2 regions of the Pauljensenia sp. 20925_1_25 genome follow, and region 2 is predicted to be linked to the other one. Evidence: riboswitches for the same ligand, from Rfam matches in the RefSeq annotation. Region 2 holds a riboswitch; the other holds the start of a gene.

Region 1 (3,919 bases), on a different contig from region 2:
AAGCGAAGGCCCATCCGACGTTCGTACCGGTGAAGACCGGAGCGCCCGCGATACCGAGGAGGGCGTACGCGCCAACGGAGACGAGGCCTCGGCGCGCCCCCAGGGTCGTACCCACAGACAGGGCACCGAGCGTACCGAGCGAGACGGGCACAGGCGTGAAGGGCAGCGGGACCGAGATGCGGGCCAGGACGATCATGGCGAGCGTGCCAGCGGCGATCAGAGCAATCTCGCGGACGAGCGTGCCGCCAAGACGGTCGGCGAGAACGCGGTTCTCGCGCACAGCGACGGGGGAAGCGGTCAGGGTGGTCATACGACACCTTTCAACAGGGCCAACGGCCTTTCATTCAATAATTGAACGATATGCTGTGTGGCACTCCCTGTCAAGCACACCCGAGCACATCACAAGGGGCGAGCACCACACCGGCGCTCGCCCCCCCAAGACCCACAAACGGGACAATCAGTGCGCGAAGTGACGCGTGCCCGTCAGGTACATCGTGATGCCCGCAGCGTTCGCCGCGTCAATCGACTCCTGGTCGCGCACGGAGCCACCGGGCTGAACGACGGCCTTCACGCCCGCGTCGATGAGCACCTGCAGGCCATCGGCGAAGGGGAAGAACGCATCCGACGCGGCGACCGCACCAATGGAACGCTGCTCCGGCGCCTCGGCCACGACCTCGGACGCGCGAGCGCCGCCCGCGCTGTCCACGTTGGAAGCCGCCGCGTCACCCGTCGAGCGCGAACCCAGCGTATTCGCGCGCTCAACCGCCAGCTTGCACGAGTCCACGCGGTTCACCTGGCCCATACCCACGCCCACAGACGCACCATCCTTGACCAGCAGAATCGCGTTCGAGCGCACCGCACGCACCGTGCGCCACGCGAACTCCAGGTCCGCCAACGTCGCCTCGTCGGCAGGAGCGCCGGCCGCGAGCGTCCAGTTCTCCGGGGAATCACCGGGCGCGTCAATATCGTCGCGCTCCTGGACCAGCAGGCCACCGCTGATCTGCTTGAACTCATACGAACCGCGAGCCGGGGGCTCGACCTGCAGGACGCGCAGGTTCTTCTTCGCAGAGAGCACCTCGAGCGCACCCTCCTCGTAATCGGGGGCCAGCACAACCTCGGTGAAGATCGGGACGATCTGGCGGGCCAGCTCCACGGTCACCGGTCGGTTCACGGCGATCACGCCGCCGAACGCCGACACGGGATCGCAGGCGTGCGCCAGGCGGTGCGCCTCGGCCACATCGTCGGCCACCGCGATGCCGCAGGGGTTCGCATGCTTGATGATCGCCACGCAGGGGCGCTCGTGATCGTAGGCGGCGCGCAGCGCGGCGTCGCCGTCCGTGTAGTTGTTGAAGCTCATGGCCTTGCCGTGCAGCTGGCGCGCGTTCGCGATGCCCGGGGCCAAGGCCTCCTCGTCGAAGGATTCATCCTCGAAGGCCTCGTCGATCTCGCGGTACACGGCCGCACCCTGGTGCGGGTTCTCGCCGTAGCGCAGCGACTCCACGCGCTCGAACGCGTCAGCGACGAACACGGGCATACCCGCGGCCTGCCCCTCCTCCTCGGCGACCTCCACCACGTAGTCCTCGCCCGCCTCGTAGCCCAGCGACTCCAGGAACGCCGCATCCGAGGCGTCCAGGTGTGCTTCTGCGGCGTCATCCAGCGTCTCACGCACGTCCTCAAGACCCAGCTCGTCGGCAAACCAGCCGGCAATCGCCAGATCATAGGTCGCCGTGTGGGCGAAAGCCTCGGCGGCCAGCACGCGGCGCTGCTCGAGGGTGAAGCCCTCCCCCGCCACGGCCTCGGCGACCTCCGCGTAACGCTCCGGAGAAGTCACGACCGCGACCGACGGATGATTCTTCGCGGCGGCGCGCACCATCGAAGGGCCGCCGATATCGATCTGCTCAACGCACTCGTCAAAGGATGCGCCCGATGCAACCGTGTCCTGGAAGGGGTACAGGTTACACACGACCAGGTCGAACGCCCGAATGCCCAACTGCGCGATCTGCTCGCGGTGCGCAGCCTTACGCTGGTCGGCCAGGATGCCGGAATGAATGAAGGGATGCAGGGTCTTCACGCGCCCCTCAAGCACCTCGGGGAAGCCGGTCACGTCGTCAACCGGGGTAACAGCCACACCCGCGGCCGCGATGCGAGCAGCCGTCGAGCCAGTGGAGACGATCTCCACACCGGCCTCGCCCAGCGCGCGCGCAAGGTCCTCCAGGCCCGTCTTGTCATACACGGAAATCAGGGCCCGCTTAATGGGGCGCACGTCGATGGGTTCCAGGTTGTCCAGGGAGACGGACATAGTTCCTCCAGGTTAAGAGCCAAACCCAGGCGCCCAGGCGGGCGACGCCTCGCGGGACATGCAGCCGCTCCCCGGTGGTGATCCACCCTCGCCAGTCGCGGCACCTCCCAGTCTAGTTCAGGCCCTCACCCTTCGTCCCCTTCGCCTCGGGGTCATCCGTGTCACCCTCGTCATCCTTGTCAGCGGGCTCAGCCCACGCCACGCGCTTCTGACGCCTGACCCGCCGCTTCGCCGCCTTCACCGACTCAGCCCACGCCGCACGGTTCCTCCACGCGGCCCGCGGCTTGTCGGGCTGAACGGCCTCAGCGGACTCAGCCCACGGCTCACCGACCTCCGTCGCGTCCGCCGACCCCGCGTCATCCCCGCGCTCAGCCCAGGCCTCGTCCCCCTCGATCAACGAGGCCGTGGCCGCCTCACGCGACAAACGCTCAGCGTGGCGGCGGCGCAGGGCCTCACCCTCGGAGCGCACGCGGCCCGCACTCTGCCCCACCAAAGCCAGCGTCGTCGGATGCGTGACAAGCGGCACGAGCATCGCCGGCAGCGCAATCTCCACGAACAAATACAACGTCGACCGCCCCACAAGCGGCCCCATGAACGCCAAGCGTACCGACCCCATGCTCATCGTCGCGCTCCACATCCACAGCGCAACAATCGAAACAAACACAACCGAGGCCAGGACACCCTGTGCGCTCTGATGCAACAGGTGAGAACGCCGATACACGCGCGCCGAAGCAACGCCACAAGCAATACCCAACACGACCGGCACAAAAACCACCCAGCTGCCGGGAGCCGTCTCCGGGACCGTCCCCAGCAGCGGAATCGGCGGAATCGGCCCCGCATCCACGACCGTCGGCGAATGCAACGAATCCGTCGCCGTCATGAAACCCGCGCCCGACCACCAGGCCGCCGCCCAGGCCATCGCCGTGGGGGCAAACAGCGCCTGCGCGCCCACAATAAACATCGTATCCACCAGCGACGAGGCACCGAGCAGCTCCTGGATGCCACTCGCACGACCCCAGCCCGCCACCAGCGCGACCACCGCCGCAGCGGCAGCCGCGACCACCGTCACCAGACTCACGAGGCCACCCATCTTGAAGCCACCAGAAATCCAATGCTGCATCGACGGAGCCTCAGAATCACGCGAATAACTGGACACCACGAACCAACCCGACCCAATGAGAGGAATCAGAACCGCGCCGACCGTGCCCGTCCACCACTGCGAATGAACCCCCGACGTACCCGCCAGAAACCACGCGGTCAGGAGGAACCCGGGCACCGCAAACAGCGCCGACGACCGCGGAAACCCCGTCGTCGTACGCAACAAAAGCCGCACAAGGAGGATCAACAGCGCACCAAAAAGCGTCGGAATCACACGGTAAGACACTCCCCCGTCCACCGACGTACCCCCCAGGGTCGCCACCCACAGGTCACCGCCCAACGCCAGCGCATCACGCGGCAACGTGTCACTCATCCACGTGTTCGAGCGCAGCGACAGGTAGACGACCATCGTGGTCACGGTCGTAATCGCCCACCCCGCGAAGGCCGCCTCCACGCCCGCAACGAGGCCACGCGCCCATCCCTTCGGGACCCTGACGCGAATGGTCGCTCGACCCGCCACAT
Region 2 (3,919 bases):
GCTGGTGCCGTCTCAGTTTCCTTCGACCTGAAGGCAAGCCTGCTAAGGTAGGACTATGACTGACAAGTCGCTCGTCGCTGGCGGTCTCGACACGAACGAGGCCGCCAGCGCGGTCGGTGCCAACACGTCCGACCCTGCTTTCATTGCTATGGCCCAGCGCGTGCTCAGCCGTGGGCACGCGACCACCTGGCTCAATCACTGGTCCCTGCTACACGCCGACTTCCGCGCGCTCGCGCGCATGGACACTGTCGGCTTCGATGGGACCCTCCTGCAAATGCGTTTGCGCGGTGCCGGGCACGAGATCGAACGCACCTCCGCCGACCTTGTTCTGCCCCACGTCTTTTCCCGCCTCGACGATGGAACCCGCATCACTCTGATCGGTGCCGTTCCTGAGGCCGGGCGTGCTGCAGCTGAGCGCCTCAGTCGCTTTGACGTCCAGGTTATCGATGGATACGACGGCCTCCGCCGCTTCAAGGTGAACCCGAGTTTGCTCTCGTCTTTCGATCCTCGTCTGGTAATTGTCGGACTCGGAGCTGGTCTGCAGGAAGTCGTCGCTTCCGTCGCGCGGGACCTCGTTCCCCAGGCGTCTGTGTGTACTGCTGGCGGCTGGATCGACCAGTATGCAAAGGCAGCCGATGACTACTTCCCCGACTGGGTCCACAACGCTCGCCTGGGCTGGGCGTGGCGCATCGCGCACGAACCCAAGCGCCTGACGAAGCGCTACACGGTGGAGGCTCTGGACTTCATTGCTCACTGGCCTGAGCTGATTCGTCGCCTTGAGGCCATGGGCACCTTCGACGAGCTGGGCCTCGTCGTGGAGAAGAAGGCGTCGCAGGCGTGATACGCGCGGCGTAAGTGATGCTCGCTGAGGCGGGCCGAACCCCACGGGTTCGGCCCGCCTCGCCGTATGGTCTCAGCTGGGTGTACGTGTCGCGCTGACAGCACCATCTCCCGGGTCAACACCATGTGTTTCGGAATGGGCGCAGTCGTGCGTTGACATAGGTCTGGCTGGGTATGTCGTGAGGATGCAAGAGATTGCCAGACGTTCGAAGTCTGGCGGTCTGCGAGGCGTATGACATGCGAGATAAGACACTATGACACTTTCTGTCAAGATGTGTGTCGAGCATAATATGCGGCTCTTAGACCTGATTCCAAGTGGTCATCGCGTCTCATGGGCGGATGGAAAAAGGTTGCACGTGCCACTGACGAATATGCAGGTTGTTAGGTGTGCAACAACCGTTATTGAGGTTTTGACATCGGCTTTCAGGAGGTCGAAGAGCGGGTTTGACGGTGGCAGTGTCAAACGACTGTGGGCATCATCGATGCTCAAATCTAGCATGTGGTATTGCCGCTCCTGCTGTGATGGTTCCGATAGGGGAGGTGAGCTGTCCTACTGGTCCCTCGAGTCTGTCAGTGCGTATGTCATCGTGGAGTCAGTTATGTGCCGTCGGCGCACGTAATGTTTGTGAGGGTGCTGCTGGCGCTCCTGGCTGACTCTGATTGCGCCAGCGTCTGCGCGTTGTTCCGAGGGTTTGAGGTGTCTTCAAGGCGCTGTGGCGACCTTTTATAGCGCGCCCCTATCTATGCGGGCATGCGACGCATTGTGTGCGTCAAAGGGTGAGGCCCGAGCCGTTTGGCTCGGGCCTCACCCTATTCACACACACGCAGAAAGAATCAGTAGGCTCCCTCGTGGCGCAGCAGAGCGGGAATGGTCTGCAGCACGATCCATGCATCGAGCGTGAGGGAACGGTGCTGGGCGTAGGACAGGTCCAGGTGGACTGTCTCGTCCCAGGAAAGGTTGGAGCGCCCGGAGATCTGCCACAGGCCGGTAATGCCGGGGCGGACCGCGAACTTGCCCATGACGCGCGGCTCGTACTGCGCAACCTCGCTGGGGAGCGGGGGGCGCGGGCCGACGAGAGACATATCACCGCGAAGAACGTTGAAGAGCTGGGGGAGCTCGTCGATCGAAGTCTTACGCAGGAAGGCGCCGATGCGGGTGACGCGGGGGTCGTTCGCCATCTTGAACATGACGGAATTACCGGCGCTGGCGTCGGCCTCGTTAGCCTCGGCGAGCGAGGCCTTCATGGCTTCCGCATCAACGTGCATGGTGCGGAACTTAAACATGGTAAAAGTCGTGCCGTCGAGGCCCACGCGCTCCTGCTTGAAGAAAGCAGGGCCGCCGTCGTGTAGGCGCACCATCGCTGCAACGATGATCCATACCGGTGTCAGCAGGATGATGCCGATAAGCGAGGCGATAATGTCGCACATGCGCTTGATGGCGTTGTCGGCGGACGCGGCGAAATCCGACGCATGCTCGAATGCGAGAGCCGTTGAGGCGGCGCGTGCAGTTGGCTTCGTCAAAGTTGTCATCTGTGCGTCTTCCTTCTACTTCTTCAAACTCAAATACTGTAGGTTGGTTAGAGGAGTGGATCCCCCGATGGTCAGGACATTTACTGAGTAAGTAATTCCTGGGCGCCTCAGTCACCGTTAGGTGTTAACCCTAGTCTATCCATACGGTTAACTTATTTGCTAACCAAAGGGTTAAGTACAAGCGAAAATGGGCTGTGATTTCACACATTGAGACTGTCTGACGAGTCGCGGTGTCATGTTAGGTGACCGTTCGGTCGATTGCTGACATCTTGGCAGAATGCGCGGGTTAACGGGGGGAGATAGACTTGTACACGCGTCGTGACTGGCGAAATAGGTGGGGTACCACCGGGGAGCGGCGTGCCTGCATCGAGAGCCGCCCGCCTGGGCTTGAAGTTGCCGACATCACATTCGACTGATCAACAGGAGAACCATATGGACTCCCTCAACGACATGACACTGGCGCAGCTGGATCCGGAAATCCAGGCAGTGCTGGACGCCGAACTGGGACGTCAGCGAGACACCCTCGAGATGATCGCATCTGAGAATTTCGTTCCGCGTGCAGTCCTTCAAGCCCAGGGCTCCGTCCTGACAAACAAGTACGCAGAGGGCTACCCGGGTCGTCGCTACTACGGCGGTTGCGAGTTTGTCGATGTTGCTGAATCGCTCGCCATTGAGCGTGCCAAGCAGGTCTTCGGCGGCGACTACGTCAACGTTCAGCCCCACGCGGGTGCGCAGGCTAATGCTGCCGCCCTCATGGCAATGGCAAACGTCGGTGACCCGATCCTGGGTCTGTCCCTGGCACACGGCGGCCACCTGACTCACGGCATGCGCCTGAATTTCTCGGGCAAGCACTACAGGGCGGTCGCCTATGAGGTCGACCGCGAGACCATGCGTATTGAACCCGAGAAGGTCCGTGAGGCTGCCCTCGCCGAACGCCCGCGCGTGATCATCGCCGGCTGGTCGGCCTACCCGCGTCACCTCGACTTCCAGGCATTCCGTGACATCGCAGACGAGGTTGGCGCAGCCCTCTGGGTGGATATGGCTCACTTCGCTGGCCTCGTGGCCGCAGGCCTGCATCCGAACCCCGTCCCCTTCGCCGACGTCGTCACGACGACGGTTCACAAGACCCTGGGCGGGCCTCGTTCCGGCATGATCCTGTCCTCGCGCGGCGAGCAGTGGGGCAAGAAGCTCAACACCGCCGTGTTCCCCGGCCAGCAGGGCGGCCCCCTCATGCACGTGATCGCCGCGAAGGCCATTGCCATGAAGGTCGCGCAGACCGAGGAGTTCAAGGATCGCCAGCGTCGTACCCTCGAGGGCGCGCAGATTCTTGCGGAGCGTCTGGGCGCTGACGACGCAAAGAACGCGGGCATCAAGCTGGTCACCGGCGGCACCGACGTGCACCTGGTCCTCGTTGATCTCGTCGAGTCCGAGCTCAACGGCAAGCAGGCCGAAGACCTGCTGCACGAAGTTGGCATCACCGTCAACCGCAACGCGGTGCCCTTTGACCCGCGTCCGCCGGCCGTCACCTCGGGTCTGCGCATCGGCACCC

What was found. Region 2 has a riboswitch for ZMP and ZTP ahead of glyA (serine hydroxymethyltransferase). Riboswitches for the same ligand answer to the same signal wherever they lie in the genome.
Region 1: it holds a riboswitch for ZMP and ZTP, as region 2 does, so the genes downstream of both, purH (bifunctional phosphoribosylaminoimidazolecarboxamide formyltransferase/IMP cyclohydrolase) here and glyA (serine hydroxymethyltransferase) in region 2, are expected to answer to the same signal.

The regions. Positions count from the first base shown of each region.
Region 1 covers NZ_JAPWCL010000014.1:58,393-62,311, reverse strand. The annotation lists gene O3932_RS07335 (biotin transporter BioY) at 1-310, opposite strand, end outside; gene purH (bifunctional phosphoribosylaminoimidazolecarboxamide formyltransferase/IMP cyclohydrolase) at 458-2,299, opposite strand; ZMP/ZTP riboswitch at 2,324-2,408, opposite strand; gene O3932_RS07325 (DUF6350 family protein) at 2,412-3,917, opposite strand.
Region 2 covers NZ_JAPWCL010000022.1:34,371-38,289, forward strand. The annotation lists gene O3932_RS09050 (fibrinogen-like YCDxxxxGGGW domain-containing protein) at 1-51, shown strand, start outside; gene O3932_RS09055 (WecB/TagA/CpsF family glycosyltransferase) at 56-841, shown strand; gene O3932_RS09060 (sugar transferase) at 1,675-2,370, opposite strand; ZMP/ZTP riboswitch at 2,679-2,764, shown strand; gene glyA (serine hydroxymethyltransferase) at 2,803-3,919, shown strand, end outside.